DNA from 3 places in the Paenibacillus sp. FSL R5-0887 genome. Region 3 is predicted to be linked to each of the others. Evidence: riboswitches for the same ligand, from Rfam matches in the RefSeq annotation. Region 3 holds a riboswitch; each other region holds the start of a gene.

Region 1 (5,040 bases), 390 kb from region 3:
CTCTGGAGAGGTTCCCGGTAAGCTCTGATGGAAGGTCATCGCTACAATGCCACCCTCTTGATGCCATTCAATTGCACTGTCTATAACAGCTTGCCGCTGTTCTGCGATCGTCTCTTCGGATTGATTATTAATCGCCCCTAATTCATAACCATGTAGAACAGCATTTTGTCCCGAAGTATTCTTCAGCTTATGAACCAGTTCATCTGGACTTTCTAGATAATCATGCTGGCCGGACAAGAGCCCTTTGCCACGTAGATTTACCAAATTACTTAGTAGTTGCTTGGCTTCTTCAGAAGCCGAAGGATTACTTGGTATAGCCGGAGGTAGGGAGGAAGAAACACTCATAGCCTTCGGAAGACTTTTAACCTCTCCCCAAGGCAGCAAGGAAAAAATAATAAAGACCGGTAACATAGTAAACAACAATCTGTTTTTCTTATAATATTTACGCAAATAAATCCTCCTTTCGGTAGCTGTACTGCCTCCACAGGTGTTAAAAACATACCTGTTATCGGACAATCGTCTTCTGACCTAATGAGGACTATAGCTTAGTAGCTCTGCAATAACGCAGAGCCACTAAGGATCGACCTTTAATTTTCATCAATCAGGAGACATCCGGAAGAAAAAGTGCACTTGCTGGAACTGTCTCTTTAGCTTGACTAGCACTTTCCCACATCAAGCGGACTCTCGCATCGCCTTCATTCTCGTAATACTCCACCTTGATATCATATAGCTGGCCAGCCTTCAGCGTTATAGTGCCCTTACGCTCAGTACCACTTTGCTTAGTCCAACTATCAATCACGGATTCCCCATTCACCCAGACACGGATACCATCATCTGAGGTAGTGTAAAATGTATATTGCTCATTATATAATGGCTTGATTTTACCGCTCCAACGTATGGAGAACCGATCAATCCCGAGGGCGGCATCCGGCGAGCCTTGCCGCCAATTGAAATCGATTATTGCATCAGTTCTGTTAAGAGCTGCTGCTCCCGACAACTGCATGTTGTTGTAATACTCTCCTGCAAGCCCCTTCGCGAGAGGAATTGCTGCCTCCCCCTCTTCTTCGGAAGGTGCCGGCGCTGGTGCGGCGCTAGGTGTCGGTGCCAGACCAGTATTTAATTTATCTCTGGTCAGGGTATAGTTGCTATTCATAAATGTTTTGATTGTGTCTGCACTGTTATTCTCGTAAAGCATTTTTCCCCAGCTCATCATATACGTCCATTTACTTTGCGATTGCTGAAGCTTCTCCAGATTAGGCATTTCACCATTCTCCCCGATCGCAATCGGTTTGCCTGCGGCTAGACTCAATAAGCTGTCATAGTATTTTTGCTGGTAATCATTTTCGTATATATCTGCTGCCAGAATATCTACTTTATCAGCACCTGGATAAGTTAGCGCATAAGGATCTGACCAAACATTGGGAGCATTCGGACTCCATACCCATAACAAATTATTTAATTTATGAACGTTAACAAAACGGTCATACATAATATTCCATAGTTTAGAAAAGTTATTTTTCTTCCCCCACCAGAACCAGTTCCCGTTCATTTCATGATAGGGTCTCCAAAGCACCGGAACATTGGCATCGCGCAAGCTTTTTAAAGAGACGGCCACCTTATCAAGCTCAGCGATCAGATTGTTATATTGCTTGGTACCCGGTGTAACGTAACTATCGAACTCACTCTGGCTAAGTGTTTTTTTCACATTATCCCAGTCATAAGAGGTGCCCGGCAGGTTAGCATGAAAAGTCATAGCTACGATCCCGCCCGCTTTATTCCAGTTGATGGCGCTGTTCACCACATTTTGACGTTGCCAAGCCATCGTTGCTTCGGACTGACCACTGATCGCACCCATTTCATAACCGTGAAGAGCCGCATATTGCCCGCTGGTTCCCTTCAGCATATTGTTAATTTCATCTGGACTTTCTAAATAGTCATGTTGACCGGCAATAATACCTTTTCCTGAGATCGAGTAAAAATAGTTAAGCAGCTTTACGGCTTCAGGTGAGGCACCTGGGGTAACTGGCGTTCCAGAATTTGAAGCAGCTATGACAACAGACGGCGAAATTCCAACAGCAAGCGGAAGTGCAGTCAGAAACAGGACGAGTGACAGAAATGCACCAAACAATCGATACGTACGGTAAGCTTTCAAAATAATCTCCCTTTCGGTAGCCAGGCTGCCACTCTTTCGAAGGCCCTATAGCTTTGCGTCCCTACCTTTCGATAGGTTTGCCTTTTCAATTTAAGAGAAATAATCTCTCTTACCGTAAGTATCGACGACAATTAATGATATATTTAGTGTTTTTATGACTTTTTTTGATAATTGAGTCAATTTACCTGTTTCAAGAAATTTTGAATTGGTTAAATAGATAGGTTAGACCTATGAAATGAATTGTTGTAGTTCTATATCATTCCAGTCTAAAGTAATACGTATGTTATCTTCTTCTACTAATTCAGACCCCGTCTGTACCTCTATAAACTCAACATCCGTCAAAGCAAGGATCGCGTGCTTCGTTCCTTCCGGTATACGTACCACGTCCCCAGCCTTCACATTATGTTTTTTCTCATTCAGCACAATACTTGCTTCGCCGCTGACGATTGTCCAAATTTCACTACGCTTGCGATGTAATTGATAGCTGATATTATTCCCCTCGGATATAAAAATCCGTTTGGTCAGCACTTCATTGCCTTCATCATATTTCACATAATCAATAACTTTGTAATGGCCCCAACGGCGTTCCTCGTACATCGGTCTTTGTTCAAAGGTCTTCAGCACTTCTTTAATCCGTGGGCTCTCAGCTTTATGGGTAACTAGAATCCCATCCGGGCTAGCCGCAATGATCAGATCCTTCGCACCAATTACCGTAATCGGAATGTCCAGCTCATTAATCAAGCAAGTCCCCTCAGAATCCGCCGTCACAAAACCTTTTCCTACATGCTTGCTGCTCATTTCCTCTGTCAGCGTATTCCACGTTCCAAGATCCTTCCAGAATCCATCATACGGCTGCACCACAATATGTTCTTCTTTCTCCACCACTTCATAATCAAAGCTGATGGAAGACAATAGCTTATACTGCTTCTGCAATTCTTCATATCCTAAAGGCAACCCTTTACGCTGCAAAATATCTAACAAGTACCCTAAGCGGAAGGCAAACACTCCGCAATTCCACAAGGCATTTTGTTCGATGAGCTGTTCTGCTTGTATGCGGTCTGGTTTCTCTTGAAAGTGACTCACCTTCATAAAACCATTTTCCCCCGCCTCTTCGGTGGTAGGAATAATATATCCGTATTTCTCTGAGGCATGTTCAGGAACAACACCCATTAGAGCCAGATTTGCTCCACTTTCCAGCATGGTCCCCTCAAGCATAGCTATGGTATCGAAAAAAGATGCTTCTACATAAGGGTCAACAGGCAATATTGCTACCGTCTCCGCTGGAGAAACACCTGCCACTGAATAAAGATAGGTAGCTGTTAAGGCGATAGCCGGAAAAGTATCCCGACGCTCCGGTTCAACGATAATCGGCACATGACTTCCCAATTGGCTTTGTATCATTTCTACTTGGCCGCGGCCGGTGGCCAGATAAGATGATTCTGCCATCCCTGCTTCCTCCAGCTGTCTCCAGACACGTTGTACCATGGATTCTGGTTCACCTTGAGGGCTTTCAAGTACCTTTAGAAATTGCTTTGAACGTGAGTCGTTGGACAACGGCCATAACCGTTTACCTGAACCGCCTGATAGAAGTACCATTTTCATAGAATGAACCCTCCTTGAATTATGGAAATCGAGCATATTTGAATTGTTATCAAAACGTCAGCTTCCACTTAGCCTTATTTCGAGCGGATGCACTAAAAAAATTTGTTAGGTAGAAACCACTCCAAGGGATTTTGGACTTCCGATCGCTGTTATCCTCAGATTTCCTGATTGAACCGCTTCTCGCGGTAGAAATCCGAGGATAGCATATGCTTTCGAAGCTAGCTTTCCTACGGAAATCTTTCGGGCGAACACTCCGTTTCTACAGTTCCAAATTCCCTTTCCGTTCTTCACCTAACCAACTTCTTCTTAATACTTGATCCGTGCGTACCGGACTGTACCAGCCGGAAGCAAGCACGTTTTTCTAAAGATTTGCTTCTGCTCCGGGGGAGGCAGCTGCAACTGCAAGAACAACTGCAACTACAAGAGCAAGACTAATTGCCACCACAGAGACAGAGACAATGACAACTACAACTACAACTGCTACTGCTACTGCGGTATATAATCAGAGTACCTAACTTTATAAATTGCTTAGAAACTTAAGATAAGGGAACGAAGGGGCGGAGGGGAATTTTGGAACTGTAAGAGCGATAGCGTCCGCCTTTGTCTGCGGATTTCTACCGCTATCAGCGGTTAAAATCAGGAAATCTGCAGACAACAGCGGCTGGAAGTCCAAACATTCACCGCAGTTGCGACTGACACTTAACACAAATCATTAAACCGCTCCAGCCACACTAGCAGAATAACCGCTCAATCCACCCATCTGCGGGCGGCCGACAGAATGATAAACGAGTCCGGTACCCTCAATTTGCTCCTTGGAATACACATTGCGTCCATCGATCAGCACCCCATTGCGCATGCTTTTCGCCAGCTGATGCAGATCAATATCCTTGAGTAGGCTCCAATCGGTCAAGAGGCATACGGCATCGCTGCCCTCAGCCGCTTCCTCAGGCAGATTGCACCAGCGAAGCTGCGGATGATCATATTGCTGCCTGAAATTTGTAGCTGCGATTGGATCATATAGTTTGACTGTTGCCCCTTCAGCCACCAGTGCCTCAACAATCTCTCTGGCGGGAGCTTCGCGGACATCATCAGTATTAGGCTTAAAGGCAAGCCCCCATATCCCAATCGTCGAACCGCGCAGGCTGCCAAGTGATTCATGCAGCTTGGAGATGATCATAAACCGTTGTCCCTTGTTCACTTCGACTACAGATTTCAATAATTTGAATTCGTAATCGACGTTGCCCGCAATTTGAATGAGCGCATTAGTGTCTTTCGGGAAACAGGAG
Region 2 (5,040 bases), 820 kb from region 3:
GCAACGAGACCTGTAGGCTGGTTGTTCGTACCAAAACCAATTCTCAGGTTTTCCTGCGCATGCTTTTTCATATCTCCACGTTGTTCCGCCTCAATGATGGTGCCTTCGGTTTGAACTTCACCATTCACTAGCTTCTTAGCTAAATCCAAAGAATCTTTCAGGATTGGATAGAGCGGATGTACCTTTGCCGCTTCCTCTAGTGCATTGATTTTTGCAACGTTATTATAAGCAGGCACAACCGCACTCATCGTTCCATCTGTGAAAATACCATTTACAGCTTCGCTTACTTTATCTTCTGTATAAAATCTAAATTCAGCCGCAAAAGGTCTGTTGATATTAGCTTTTGTGAACTTAAATTTTAATCTTTTAAACTTCTTCGGTTCGAATTTAAATTCCAGAAAGTCATTGGTACTAATCGCGGTTCCGCTAGATACAAGTTGGAAGGTCTCTCCTTTACTCGTCTCTGATGCATAGATTTCAAAAGCCTCTGGGAATCCTTTGCGGTTATCTCTAGCCAAAAAAGCTACTCTGTCCAGCACTTCCGCTTGCGCTAGTTCAAACACAACTTCATTCGTGAAGCTTGCATCATTGTTTTTGTTCGTTTCCCAATGCGTAGTGGGCTGGTCATCCAGCATATATTCAGGCTTCGTACCTGAGTAGCTTCCACCGTTCACCGTTACTTTTGATACGTTTGCATTCGGCATTCTATAAGCTTGGCTATAGGCATTTTCATAGGCTGTTCCATACCCTTTTAGCTTCGAAACCTTGGCTGCCGTTGCCTCTACCTGATGGTTCTCCAAAAGGATCTTTGCATTCTCTATCTCTTCTTTAAACTGCGCATACAGTGGATGTGCCTGCACTTCATTCTCTAAAGCTGTTAATTTCTCTGCCGTATCAAAGGCAGCACTAACTTGGCTCAAGGTATCATCTGTAAATAAATTTTTCATTTTAGCAGAAACACTATCCTCTTTATAAAAAGAAAACTCAGCAGCACTCGCCCAATCTTGGTTCGCTTTTTTGAAGACAAATTTAAGTCTCTTAAAAGCCGTAGGTGCGAACTGAATCTCCACTACATCACCGGTTGAGCCTGTATATTCTCCAGAAGACACGAGCGTAAAATCACCCGCATCGGTAGTGGAGCCGTAGATATCAAATTCTTGAGCAAAACCTTTACCTTTAGCACCGGATTGCCTAGCCGCGTATACCATTCTATTTAATTCAGTGGACTCATTGAAAACAAACACAACCTCATTCGTAAACGTTGAACTATTCGGTTTGCCAGTCTCCCAATGCGTGCTCATATCCCCATCCATAGCCTTAGCTATAGGCGAGCCTGAGTAGTTGCCACCGTTATTTGTGATGGATTTAATATTTGCTGGATTCATTCTAAAAACCTCATTATAGGCATTTAGAGCATCCTTGCCGTACAGCTCAAACGGAATAACCGAGGCGTTGCTTAATAAGTTAACCTTACTTTGCGCCACTGTTTTTGTTACATTTACCTTGCTTGCCTCACTTGCTAAAGCATAACCTGCCTCACTCGAAAAACTGGCCAACATGGCCGCCGATGTAGCGATCGCAATCATTTTCTTCATCTCTTCTTACCCCCAGATGTCATATGAATCTCTCCAGTGCCCAAAAATGGGCACAAAAAAAACTACCCCAAAAGAGTAGCTTGATTGCGTATAAAGTCGCCTAAAAATTAAGACTTAATTTTTATTAAACCTTAACAAGCATAAACGCCTTCGGCGTCCTTATAAGGACGGTAAGCGTTTAAGCGAGAAATATAAGATATTAAGTATAGTTTTATAACTTATACTTTCTTATATTTTAACAAAAAGCGTTACACACTCTTTGGCAGCTGGCTGACAATAGTTATGATAACCTTAGTCCCTATAGCTTTGCGTCCCTACATTTCCATAGGTTTGCCTATGAAGTTTCGAATACATTCAAAGAGTAACATAAGCCTAGATCTGATCGCATGATTAATTGGTATGAAATGAGTATAGGTAATTGCAATTAGTTTTTCTTATGTGATAGATATTATTTATCGACTATCCCGGAAGAGAAGGGCATCCTTTAGGACTGTAGGTCTACTTAACTCCCCGATCCAAACAAACGCCGGAACCAATTCCACACATCGCCCGTGACGGGAATTAATCCGAAACCATGTTCGCCAACTGCGATTACACCATATGCCCATTGTCCGATAGCTATGGCACCCCCAGCGATCCTGCCTATCGCTATCGCACCAAATGCCGTATCCCCTATGGCGATGGCCCCCAACGCTTTTTCCGCGATTGCGATCGCTCCTACAGCCACGCCTGCAATCGCAATCGCTCCCACTGCGAAGCCAAGCCAGCTAAGTGCTATTGCTCCGATCGCTAACCACATTCCCAGTGATATTGCTCCTAAGGATAATACGCCCACGCTTATCGCACCTATGGAAATCAAGCCAACAGCTACATCTCCAATAGCGATTAATCCAACGGCTGTCTTCACACGGGGTTTACCTCCACGGCCATACGCCTGACCTGAGTATCGCCCTAGATTACTGCGAATACTGATGACCGGAAATGAGGGAGAAGGCCATTGATAATCAATCTCTCGTCCATCAAAGCCCCTAGAATCCGCCCAGCGCGTTACAAATTGATGCCATTTCATATCTATCCCGTCCCCCTTTTCAAATTACCTAAATTATACAACCCCGGGGGTTGGCTGTACTCAGACTCTGACCTGAAATTCATCTCATCCTCTGGACGGATATATACTCATTAGGATTACTGTTTGGGAATAGGATCAGGCTTTCCAAATAAATAGCCCTGAAACAACTGATAACCACTCTGCTTAAGCCATTCAAAGTCCTCTCTAAACTCCACACCTTCTGCTAAAGGAACGGATTGGATTTCTAAAGCTTTTTCTAAAAATTGCTTTGCTATTTTCTGTTTGTTCAGATCGCTGGACACACCCTGAACATATTTCATATCCAGCTTCATGTAATGGGGTTTAAGCTCCAATAACATCTCGATCGTGCTGAAGCCCTCACCAACATCATCTAAAGCGTATTCAAATCCCCGGTCCTTGTAATATGTCAAAATAGCTTTCAAATGAGCGAGATCATCCACTTTCTCCGTCTCAACAACTTCAAAGACAAAAAGAGAAGGATCGACGCCTAATTGATTGGCCAGTTCAACGGTTGATCTTAAGCAGAACTCTGGAGCGTAGATCGACGTTGGGATAAAATTAATAAACGTTTTTTTATTTAAGGGTGCAGCATATTTTACAGCCGTCATTCTACATAACCGGTCTAAAGCATATAAACGCCCACGATTCCGTGCCGCCGCAAAAATCTCATTAGGATAGATAAGAGATCCGTCTTCTTTTTTAAATCTGGATAGGAGCTCGTATGCAAAAATCTCTTCCCTTACGTTCACAATCGGTTGGAAGTAGCAAGTAACAAGACCCTTAGTGATAACCTCATCAATCCACTCCATATCAAGTACAGTGGGTAATTCGGATAGAGGTCTCCATGTTTGGTCATCTATACGGAATTCAAGCTGCTCCGACTCCATATGGTCAATACAGAAATCCAGAAAATCCCGCACCCCAGCCTCCTTAATTGTAATCACATTTTCTTCCACCTTATGTATCGTATTACTTCTACTCAAGTGATGAATAACCTCAGGTAAAACCCTAAGATTAAGCTCACCATGAGCCTTGATTTGAAAATTCAGCTCTCTTACTACACAATGATTACAAGCCACATTCATAACCCCTTTAATAATCGATTCTCTGAAAAAGATCCCGGAACGGCTCTTCTCAATCGAAATCCGTATACTCCAGTAAATACGCCGGGTCTAACACGGTGATCTGCTGATGTTGAATCTCAATAATCTTTTGCTCTTGCAGATCTTTAAGCACAAGGGTAGCCGTCTCCCTTAACGTTCCGATCATATCACGCGCTCTCGCATCATGAAATTTCATTTCATATAATAACCGATTCGATAAAAATAAACGGTCCATTTGCAGCAGCATCAATTGCTCCTTAATCAACGGGTAATCGGCAAGCATCTGCTTAAAAGGCTCATGTTTAATCTCAAATAATACAGTATCATTCATAGCCACCGCAGACAGCACTCTTATATTGGAGGGATGGATCACTTCCAGATCGCCATAATCCCCGAATAGATAATGTAGGCATGATCCACATTCCATAGTTTTGTATGCCAACATACTGATAATAAATCATCATCCTGTTATATTCTATCGTAACGTTGTCACATAGGCTTGATGCCAATACGATTTACAAAGGAGATCCATTCATGAAATTCCGAATTCCCTTTTACAGCTTGGACGATTAGAGAAACTGGATTTAAGATGGAATCACAGCATGAAGGGAACAGACATTTTAGAGCAATTAGAGCAAAGAGGATGTATCGTTTATAAATAACAAAAAAAGCCTCCAATTAAAGAAGCTTTTCACTCAAATCCATAATATGCGTAACGCGATTTCTCCCCTGTTCTTTAGAAACGTAAAGCGCTTGATCAGCTTTTTCCAGAAGAGTGATGTCTGTATCAGTTGCTTCAAAGGTAGCTATGCCAATGCTTACCGTAATGCTGCCAATCTCCCAAGTGGAGCTGGCTATGAATTGTCGTAGACTCTCAGCTATAGCCGTGGCATCCGATGAATCTGTATTAGGCAGCAGAAGGATAAACTCCTCACCACCATACCTAGCTACGATATCTTCTTTACGAGATTGGGACTTCAGGATACTCGCCAATTTCTCCAGGACATAATCACCCATCTGATGACCGTAGGTGTCATTCACCTTTTTAAAGTGATCAATATCTAGAATACATAATGAAAAAGGCGCCTGATCACGGTGATACGCTGCAATCTGTTCTTCCAGCTTTTCTTGCAGGAACCTTCTATTCTTTAATCCAGTAAGCTTGTCTGTAGTAGATAGCTCTACTAAAACGGCATTCATCTCCAGTAATTCAGCTTGCTTTTGCTCGATTTCCAGGTGGATTTGTTTGAGC
Region 3 (5,040 bases):
GGTCGCCAGGTAGTATTTAGCCTTAGCAGATGGTCCTGCTGGATTCATACGGGGTTTCACGTGCCCCGCACTACTCGGGATCCGTCTCGGAGAGAATACAGTTTAGGTTACAGGGCTTTTACCTCTATCGCGGGCCTTTCCAGACCTCTTCACCTACCATATTCCTTTGTAACTCCATGTGAGACGTCCCACAACCCCTAAGAGCAAGCTCTTAGGTTTAGGCTGTTCCGCGTTCGCTCGCCGCTACTGACGGAATCACTATTGTTTTCTCTTCCTCAGGGTACTTAGATGTTTCAGTTCCCCTGGTCTGCCTCTACATTTCCTATGTATTCAGAAATGAGTAACTGCGAATTACCACAGCTGGGTTTCCCCATTCGGACACCCCCGGATCAAAGCTTGCTTACAGCTCCCCGAGGCAGTTTCGTTGTTCGCCACGTCCTTCTTCGGCTCCTGGCGCCTAGGCATCCTCCGTGTGCTCTTATTAGCTTAACCTTGATTTTTCCGCAGGAAAATATCATACGATGACATTCTCTTTGGAATCATCTCACTAATAACATTTACTTGTTTACACAAGTTGCTAAAAGATGTTCTAAAACGCAAATTCGTTTCGGTATCCAGTTTTCAAGGATCAAGTCTTACTTGAGAGCTTAAACTCTCAAAACTGAGCAACGAGTGAGTAACAGGCCTAAACCTGAGTTTTGGAAGCTTAGCTTCCGATTTGAATGTTCTCATTGCAGAGAACGATTCTCCATAGAAAGGAGGTGATCCAGCCGCACCTTCCGATACGGCTACCTTGTTACGACTTCACCCCAATCATCTACCCCACCTTCGGCGGCTGGCTCCCTTGCGGGTTACCCCACCGACTTCGGGTGTTGTAAACTCTCGTGGTGTGACGGGCGGTGTGTACAAGACCCGGGAACGTATTCACCGCGGCATGCTGATCCGCGATTACTAGCAATTCCGACTTCATGCAGGCGAGTTGCAGCCTGCAATCCGAACTGAGACCGGCTTTGATGGGATTGGCTCCACCTCGCGGCTTCGCTTCCCGTTGTACCGGCCATTGTAGTACGTGTGTAGCCCAGGTCATAAGGGGCATGATGATTTGACGTCATCCCCACCTTCCTCCGGTTTGTCACCGGCAGTCACTCTAGAGTGCCCAGCATTACCTGCTGGCAACTAAAGTTAAGGGTTGCGCTCGTTGCGGGACTTAACCCAACATCTCACGACACGAGCTGACGACAACCATGCACCACCTGTCTCCTCTGTCCCGAAGGCCGCCACTATCTCTAGTGGATTCAGAGGGATGTCAAGACCTGGTAAGGTTCTTCGCGTTGCTTCGAATTAAACCACATACTCCACTGCTTGTGCGGGTCCCCGTCAATTCCTTTGAGTTTCAGTCTTGCGACCGTACTCCCCAGGCGGAGTGCTTACTGTGTTAACTTCGGCACCAAGGGTATCGAAACCCCTAACACCTAGCACTCATCGTTTACGGCGTGGACTACCAGGGTATCTAATCCTGTTTGCTCCCCACGCTTTCGCGCCTCAGCGTCAGTTACAGCCCAGAAAGTCGCCTTCGCCACTGGTGTTCCTCCACATATCTACGCATTTCACCGCTACACGTGGAATTCCACTTTCCTCTTCTGTACTCAAGCCACCCAGTTTCCAGTGCGACCTCAGGTTGAGCCCAAGGTTTAAACACCAGACTTAAATAGCCGCCTGCGCGCGCTTTACGCCCAATAATTCCGGACAACGCTTGCCCCCTACGTATTACCGCGGCTGCTGGCACGTAGTTAGCCGGGGCTTTCTTCTCAGGTACCGTCACTCCGATAGCAGTTACTCTACCGGACGTTCTTCCCTGGCAACAGAGCTTTACGATCCGAAAACCTTCATCACTCACGCGGCGTTGCTCCGTCAGGCTTTCGCCCATTGCGGAAGATTCCCTACTGCTGCCTCCCGTAGGAGTCTGGGCCGTGTCTCAGTCCCAGTGTGGCCGTTCACCCTCTCAGGTCGGCTACGCATCGTCGCCTTGGTGGGCCGTTACCCCACCAACTAGCCAATGCGCCGCAGGCCCATCCCTCAGTGACAGATTGCTCCGTCTTTCATTCTTCTCTCAGGAGAAAAAAGAAATTATCCGGTATTAGCTACCGTTTCCGGTAGTTATCCCAGTCTGAAGGGCAGGTTGCCTACGTGTTACTCACCCGTCCGCCGCTAAGTCATTTTGAAAGCAAGCTTTCAAAATGACTCCGCTCGACTTGCATGTATTAGGCACGCCGCCAGCGTTCGTCCTGAGCCAGGATCAAACTCTCCAATTAGTATTGAAAAGAGCGATATGCTCATTTTGAAACATCTGACGAGAAAATTAATTCTCTAATTTGGATTTCACTTGCGTGATTTCCTACTCACTCGTTGTTCAGTTTTCAAAGATCAAGTTCTCGTTGGCGCCGTTTAATGTCTCAGCAGCAACTCTTATAATATATCATGTTGTTTTCAGAAATGCAAGCTTTATTTTTCGAAGCTTTTTATCAGCCTCGTCTATATCGCCTGTACGCTGTCTAACAACGCTTACCTATAATACCCCAACTATTAATAGAAAAGCAACCCCTAATATAAAAATAAACAACTAGCTTAATAATTAAGCTAGTTGTTTATTTAATAGGGTTATATTTCTAGCGACGAACTTAATAGTATTTTGCCGCAGTATATTTGCTTGAGGCTTTAATTAAATCGGTTTTCTTATCACTCTTTGAAAGTCCTGCATCCACTGTAGTATCAATGGTAACCCACTTCCCATTAAGCAACACTTCGTTCCAGGCATGATATTGCGTAACGTAGCTTGTATTCCCCATTACCAACTTAGCAGGAACATCTACACTCCGCAGCATTGCGGCAAAAAGAGAAGCGTAATCATAGCAAATCCCTTTTTTAGTAGTCAATGTCTTATCGATGCTTGGAATATAATCAGTAGTTACACTATTAGCAAGAGAGTAATCATATTGTACATTCGCAACTACATAGTTATAGATCGCTTTAACTTTCTCTTCGTCTGTTGTTTTGCCTTGTACTAATTGTTTAGCTTTGACAATCGCTTTATCAGAAGAACTCCATTTCACATTCTGTACGGAGCCCAAATATACGGAATTCGAGTCACTCATGGTTACGTCTACTACTTCGGAATATAACGCTTTGTATTTATTGCCGGTTGTATTCTCCAGAACAGAAACCTTATAAGTCCCATTTCCTTGTTGCAAAGGGAAGTCCTCAGCTTGTCCAGAAGCATACAAGTTATATGTATAGCTGCTGTTATCTTTGGTGATCATGAGTTTGATTCTTTTATCTTTCGGAATATCATAGTTAATACCAATAACACCTTGAGCCACTTTGGATGTAATCAACCAGCTGGCATCTGCACTTGCAGCTTGAGCTGTACTTACCGGAACTGAAGTCATTAGGACGAACAACGCCACCAGCATAAAATAAACCTTTTTCACGGATAAAACTCCTTTCGGTAGCTGGCTGCCATCCTTTCGGGAAGGCCCTTTAGCTTTGCGTCCCTACCTTTCGATAGGTTTGCCGTTATCGTATAAGCTCTATCTGTTCTAGCTTTACTAGATATAATTGATAGAATCCATTTGAAACAAACAAAAAAAGCCTCTTCATTCGGTAGCTGGCTGCCATCCTTTCGGGAAAAGGCCCTTTAGCTTTGCGTCCCTACCTTTCGGAAGGTTTGCCGTTATCGTGTTTAGCTTTCATAGTATAATACTATCATATTTATAGTTGTGAACAAGACCTAATTTACTAGATTACCCATTATTTTATAAATATCTCCCGGTATTTGTGTTTTCTTGTCATTCACTATTCTCATTTTGTTAATTTGGCATGAACAATCAGCCGATGCGTTGGATTCACTAGCGGATCACATGTAATCAGAGTAAGAATCTTATCCTTGTCATTCCCGTCAAGAACGGAGACATCACTCGGATCTACAACAGAAATATCGTATACCTCATAGTTAAACACCTGATCACTAGTCTTTACCGTGATAACATCCCCCACAACAACCTCATTCAATCTGTTAAACAAACGACCCGTAGTTCGAGCCCGATGCGCCGCGATTGCAGCATTCCCGATCTCTCCAAGGGGTGCCGTTTCTTTCATATGGGCTGCAGCATGTTTCATATTAGCTTTTGTAGCCCCTTCTAATACAGGCAGCTTCAAATCAATCTTATCGATTTCAATTAGTGCGATTACTTTGCCACCGACTTCAATCTCCGGTTCAGGCTTTTCTGTCTCTTGGGGTTGGGGCTGTGCCTGGGCATCCAGAACCGATTCCTCTGCTAACAGCTGAGTAACTTCAGCATACCTGCTCCTCAGATCTGACTGGGGAGTACTATCGGCAGTGCTTAGTTCAGCCGTTTCTAATAACTTCTCCTGCTGCCTGTCGTTGTACCATTCGTTAGCTGTCGGATATAACATGATAAGTATCCCAGCCAGTATGAGTAGATAGGAGAATTTACGCAATGTTATTCACCTCCGTATATTGTTTCTATGGTTATATACAAATCAAGCAGAAACAGCTACTTGCCTTTAAGCATAGCAACTCCTTCTGCCTGAAATTAATGTTTAAAATACCCATTTACGACTTCCAAAGAAATTGATGATCACCGTGATAAAGGTAACCAGCACCTTCGAGATCAAGACTTGAATACCTAGTTTGTCTGTCAACAGATGCATTAGCAGCAGTGATATTCCGAGCACTACCAGATTCAGCACGATAAACTTGACCAGCTGCACGCGGTCGAAGCCTTCTTTATTCCCCCGGTTGCGATCACGAAAGGTAACTTTTTTATTCAAAATAAAGCTATTCGCCGTGCCTGCACTATAGGAGATCACCTGCGCCAATGCGTATACCATCCCTAGTGAATTCAACAATGTAAAAATCACAAAATCAATAAGCGTATTGAGCAAACCTACGGCATTAAATTTGAGGAACTGTATGAATGCAGCGCGCAAGTTCTTATCTGACATCATTGTGGTCCTTCC

What was found. A riboswitch is a leader RNA that binds a small molecule or an ion and turns the genes downstream of it on or off. The one in region 3 is predicted to bind cyclic di-GMP.
Region 1: linked by a shared signal. The riboswitch ahead of MKY14_RS22590 (glycosyl hydrolase) and the one ahead of MKY14_RS24205 (transglutaminase-like domain-containing protein) in region 3 are both predicted to bind cyclic di-GMP.
Region 2: linked by a shared signal. The riboswitch ahead of MKY14_RS27775 (NPCBM/NEW2 domain-containing protein) and the one ahead of MKY14_RS24205 (transglutaminase-like domain-containing protein) in region 3 are both predicted to bind cyclic di-GMP.

The regions. Positions count from the first base shown of each region.
Region 1 covers NZ_JBBOCE010000002.1:1,024,510-1,029,549, forward strand. Annotated here, with positions in the region: gene MKY14_RS22585 (glycosyl hydrolase) at 1-450, opposite strand, end outside; gene MKY14_RS22590 (glycosyl hydrolase) at 602-2,152, opposite strand; cyclic di-GMP riboswitch class I at 2,165-2,244, opposite strand; gene MKY14_RS22595 (sugar phosphate nucleotidyltransferase) at 2,381-3,754, opposite strand; gene MKY14_RS22600 (UDP-glucose dehydrogenase family protein) at 4,467-5,040, opposite strand, start outside.
Region 2 covers NZ_JBBOCE010000002.1:2,234,021-2,239,060, reverse strand. Annotated here, with positions in the region: gene MKY14_RS27775 (NPCBM/NEW2 domain-containing protein) at 1-1,595, opposite strand, end outside; cyclic di-GMP riboswitch class I at 1,854-1,940, opposite strand; gene MKY14_RS27770 (hypothetical protein) at 2,098-2,664, opposite strand; gene MKY14_RS27765 (EAL domain-containing protein) at 2,781-3,629, opposite strand; gene MKY14_RS27760 (Crp/Fnr family transcriptional regulator) at 3,820-4,233, opposite strand; gene MKY14_RS27755 (sensor domain-containing diguanylate cyclase) at 4,467-5,040, opposite strand, start outside.
Region 3 covers NZ_JBBOCE010000002.1:1,416,094-1,421,133, forward strand. Annotated here, with positions in the region: rRNA gene MKY14_RS24195 (23S ribosomal RNA) at 1-492, opposite strand, end outside; rRNA gene MKY14_RS24200 (16S ribosomal RNA) at 755-2,312, opposite strand; gene MKY14_RS24205 (transglutaminase-like domain-containing protein) at 2,679-3,488, opposite strand; cyclic di-GMP riboswitch class I at 3,502-3,582, opposite strand; cyclic di-GMP riboswitch class I at 3,657-3,739, opposite strand; gene MKY14_RS24210 (class D sortase) at 3,859-4,518, opposite strand; gene MKY14_RS24215 (GtrA family protein) at 4,621-5,028, opposite strand; gene MKY14_RS24220 (glycosyltransferase family 2 protein) at 5,015-5,040, opposite strand, start outside.